One region of the Priestia sp. 179-F W1.4 NHS genome, then DNA from elsewhere that is predicted to be linked to it. Evidence: riboswitches for the same ligand, from Rfam matches in the RefSeq annotation. Region 1 holds a riboswitch; the other holds the start of a gene.
What was found. A riboswitch is a leader RNA that binds a small molecule or an ion and turns the genes downstream of it on or off. The one in region 1 is predicted to bind thiamine pyrophosphate.
Positions count from the first base shown of each region.

Region 2: linked by a shared signal. The riboswitch ahead of thiM (hydroxyethylthiazole kinase) and the one ahead of ACH0CI_RS24020 (thiamine phosphate synthase) in region 1 are both predicted to bind thiamine pyrophosphate.

Region 1 is NZ_JBIQFF010000008.1:62,388-64,589, reverse strand. Features, by position in the region: gene ACH0CI_RS24035 (fluoride efflux transporter FluC) at 1-187, shown strand, start outside; gene crcB (fluoride efflux transporter CrcB) at 188-574, shown strand; gene ACH0CI_RS24025 (hypothetical protein) at 626-841, shown strand; TPP riboswitch at 1,000-1,101, shown strand; gene ACH0CI_RS24020 (thiamine phosphate synthase) at 1,223-1,846, shown strand; gene thiO (glycine oxidase ThiO) at 1,830-2,202, shown strand, end outside.
Region 2 is NZ_JBIQFF010000003.1:337,619-339,820, forward strand. Features, by position in the region: gene ACH0CI_RS16920 (MFS transporter) at 1-598, shown strand, start outside; TPP riboswitch at 790-898, shown strand; gene thiM (hydroxyethylthiazole kinase) at 974-1,780, shown strand; gene thiE (thiamine phosphate synthase) at 1,794-2,202, shown strand, end outside.

The sequences.
Region 1 (2,202 bases):
GTGCGGCGGTTTTACAACGTATTCAACCTTTGCAGGAGACGTCATTTCTCTCACTCAGCACCATTTATTTTGGGGAGCCATTTATGTCATTGTCTCTTTAGTAGGTGGAATCCTTCTTGCTTTAGCAGGCTATCTATGCGGTGAAGCGGCAGGGAAAAATTTAGTGAAAGTACATGAGGTGAAGTAAATGAGCATAGTGAGCTTGGCACTTGGCGGGGCAGCTGGAGGAATATGCCGTTATCTTTTGGGTTTAAAAGTTACAAAAACAGTTTCAAACCCTCCTTTTCCAGTCTCAATGCTGTTTGTAAACTTGCTCGGGGCGTTTGGGCTTGGTCTTTTTTACGGTAGTTATTATGGAAAGGTTCCGAGTCATGCTTATGATGATTCAATATTTTTAATGATTGGCATTGGGTTTTTTGGTGCCTTTACCACTTTTTCAACGTTTAGTGTGGAAACCGTACAGTTAATTCGGGAAAAATCTTATCGGAAAATGTTGGCGTACGTGGGGATTTCAGCATTTGGAACAGTTGGTTTATTTACAGTCGGTTTACTGGCAGGAACGTTTTTATTATAAGTAAAGAGAACGTTTCTAGTAGGGAAAAACAAAAAGACGGAGAAGTAGAGAATGGATAGAAAAGCAGAAGTTTGGAAATACATTTTGTTGATTGTAGCTGTTGCAGGTCAGATCATTGGTTTTTTATTTTTATTTATAAATGTTGTGGCGGCATTTATTTTTTACGGTTTTTATATTCTAACTTTTATTATGTTACTCCTGCTGTTTATATGGGATCGGAAAAAGGAAAAAGACAAAGAAGAATTTGACGACTATACCGATTACTAACTATATAAAAAGCAGAATGATTCGGTGCGCCGGGCCTCTTAGTAAAGAAGCTTAAAAGATACATCTATAAAAGGAAGAGAGCCGTAAGAGCATAAAGAGATATTGTATTTACATCTAGTTGTGTTATAATTTTAAGTGCAAAAACAAAATCAATAAATAGCAATCACTAGGGGAGCTTTTTGAAGCTGAGACGGATGTATTTCGGACCCTTTGAACCTGATCTGGTTTGGACCAGCGTAGGGAAGTGGCGATCATGTTTACATAACGATGCATGCTAACCACTCTACGTTGTAGAGTGGTTTTTTGTATGTAATAAAGCCCTCTGCACAAGATGAAGTGATTGAAATTTCTCTTTATTCTGAATGGAAAGGTTTCGATCATGTGGATATTCCTAAATTTCATGTCATTACAACAGATAAGCAGCCAATCGAAGAGCTTCAAAAAATTTTAACGGCTATCGCGCCTTTTGCGGGCGCCATTCATATTAGAGAAAAAAAGAAAACGGCAAAGCAGATTCAATGTTTACTAGAAAGCCTACCATTTTGTCGCTCTAAAATTATTGTGAATGACCGAGTTGATGTAGCGCATGCTTTAAAAGCAAAAGGTGTACAGCTTGCCTATCATAGTTTAGACGTTTCGTTTGTTATAGACGCATTTCCTTCTCTTATTGTTGGAAAGTCAGTTCACTCTGTGGAAGAGGCTTTAGAAGCTGAAAAAGATGGTGCTCACTACATTTTATACGGACATATTTATTCAACACATTCAAAAAAAGAATTAAAAAGTCGAGGGATAGCGGCACTAAAAGAAGTAGTAGACGCTGTGCAGATACCGGTTATTGCCATTGGAGGAATTACACCTGTAAATGCCAAAGAGGTACTTCAAACAGGAGCACACGGTATAGCCGTGATGTCTGGTGTCATGCTTGCGCAAGATCCCCTGAAAGCGATTAAACAATATTCTCATATATGGACATCTGGAGGTGGAGAAAATGAAGCAGCATTATGATGTACTGTTAATCGGAGGAGGTATAATCAGCTCTTCTATCGCTTATCATTTGTCAAAACAAGGAGCGTCAGTAGCTATTCTTGAACGCAATCAAGTTGGTTGTGAAGCTTCAAGTGCAGCCGCTGGTATTTTAGGTGCTCAAGCTGAAATTGATGAAGAAGGTCCTCTTTTAGACCTTGCTATTAAGAGCAGAAGCATGTTTCCTGAACTGGTGAAGGAACTAAAAGAAAAAACGGCTATCGACGTAGAGCTCATTCAAAAAGGCTTATTAAAAGTCGCTGTAACAGAAGAAGATGCACACGTATTAAAGAAAAAAGCCGCTCAGCACCACCGGTGGGACAAAGATGTAAGATGGA
Region 2 (2,202 bases), on a different contig from region 1:
GCAGCTTATGAATTCCTACAAAGAACCTTATTTTTTAAGTTTAATTATCGTTTTTGTGACATCGTTTGGATTATCCAATTATGAAACGATCTTTTCACTATTTGTTGATCATAAATTTAGCTTTACGCCAAAAGATATTGCGTTTGTTATTACGTTTGGCTCTATTGCAGGGGCTGTTGTGCAGGTTACGATTTTTGGCTGGATTTTAAATAAGTTCGGTGAAAAAAGAGTGATTTCGTTTTGCTTGATGATGACGGGACTTTTTATTTTACTTACACTATTTGTGCACACGTACTGGCTTATTATTGTTGTGACATTTATCGTCTTTTTAGCAACAGATATTTTACGTCCGGCAATCAGCACGCAAATGTCGATGATGGCACAAGACGACCAAGGGTATGTAGCCGGACTAAATTCTGCTTATACAAGTCTTGGTAATATTATTGGACCTGTTGTAGCAGGCTTTCTTTTTGATATAAACATTAATTACCCGTACGTATCAGCTGCACTTGTACTGCAGCTTTGTTTTCTTTTATCTTTAAGAGCAGGGAAGGACCGAAAAACAGCTGTGAGAAATCAAGCGATTCAAGAGAAATAACGAGAAGGAAAAATGATAGAATTTTTAGGGAATAGAAGACCTCCAGTAGTTTACTGGAGGTCTTTTAATGATGCTTTTAGTAAAGCTGTAAGATTTACAACACCACTCAGCCTATAGCGAAGCTTTATTTTATGGGCAAAACAGTGAAATGGTTGCAAATAAAAAAGGTTAATAGTAAACTTTAAACGTAACAAGAATAGTATGGGAGCTTGCGCGGGGCAGGCTGAGAGTACAGGGGCGCCTGTTGACCATTTGAACCTGTTGGATAATGCCAGCGCAGGGAATGTGAGTACATACCAAAGCACTTTGCGCATGCAAGGTGCTTTTTTGTCTTTTTTTTGCAGTGTTAAAACTAAATGAAAAGAGTGAGAGAACATGGATATTAGTAAAATTTCAGCTCAATTAGAAAAAGTAAGAGATACAAGTCCGCTTGTTCATAATATTACGAATGTTGTGGTAACCAATTTTACAGCAAATGGACTGCTTGCCCTAGGAGCGTCACCTGTTATGGCTTATGCGAAGGAAGAAGTGGCTGACATGGCTCGAATCGCCGGAGCGCTTGTCTTAAATATGGGTACACTGACGGCTCAAGAAGTAGAAGCGATGAGAATAGCAGGAAAATCAGCAAATGAAAACGGCGTGCCGGTTATTTTCGATCCTGTAGGAGCCGGAGCGACAACGTTTCGTACAGAAGTGGCACGTCAGCTTGTAGAAGAATTAAATATTGCCGTTATTCGCGGTAACGCTGCTGAAGTTGCGAATGTAGTAGGCGAGTCATGGCTCATTAAAGGCGTTGATTCATTAGAAGGGCAAGGAGACGTCATTGAACTTGCTGAGAAAGCAGCGAACAAATTAGATACAGTGATTGTTATTACGGGGAAACAAGATGTGATCACCGATGGAAACACAACGTATACAGTAGACAACGGTCACCCGTTATTTACGAAGGTGACGGGTACTGGATGTCTGCTGACATCAATTATAGGAGCTTTCGCGGCTGTAGAAAAAGAATATGTCGAGGCAAGCGTTGCTGCTTTAAGTTTTTACGGAGTGGCAGGTGAAATCGCCGCAGCGAAAAAAGGTGAAGAAGGGCCGGGGAGCTTTCAAATTGAGCTGTTAAATCAGCTTCATCTTTTATCTGGACAGGATATTGAATCATATGCAAGAGTACATCAACGTTAAAAGGAGCGGGAAAATGACAAACGAAGAAATTAAAAAGCTGCTGAAAGTTTATTTTATAATGGGCAGCAATAACTGTACAAAAGATCCGAAAGAAGTGTTGAAAGAAGCAATTGAAGGCGGGGTTACCGTGTTTCAGTTCCGTGAAAAAGGCGAAGGTGCCCTAAAAGGAGAAGCGAAATATCAGCTGGCGAAGGAACTTCAGCAAATTTGTCAGCAGCACAACGTTCCTTTTGTTGTGAACGATGACCTTGACTTAGCGATCCGTTTACAAGCGGATGGCGTTCATATTGGACAAGAAGATGAAAAAGCTCATATTGTTCGAGAAAAAATAGGAAAAGGAATTGTTGGCGTCTCTGTTCATAATATACAAGAGCTGCAGCAAGCGATAAAAGATGGGGCGGATTATGTAGGAATGGGACCTG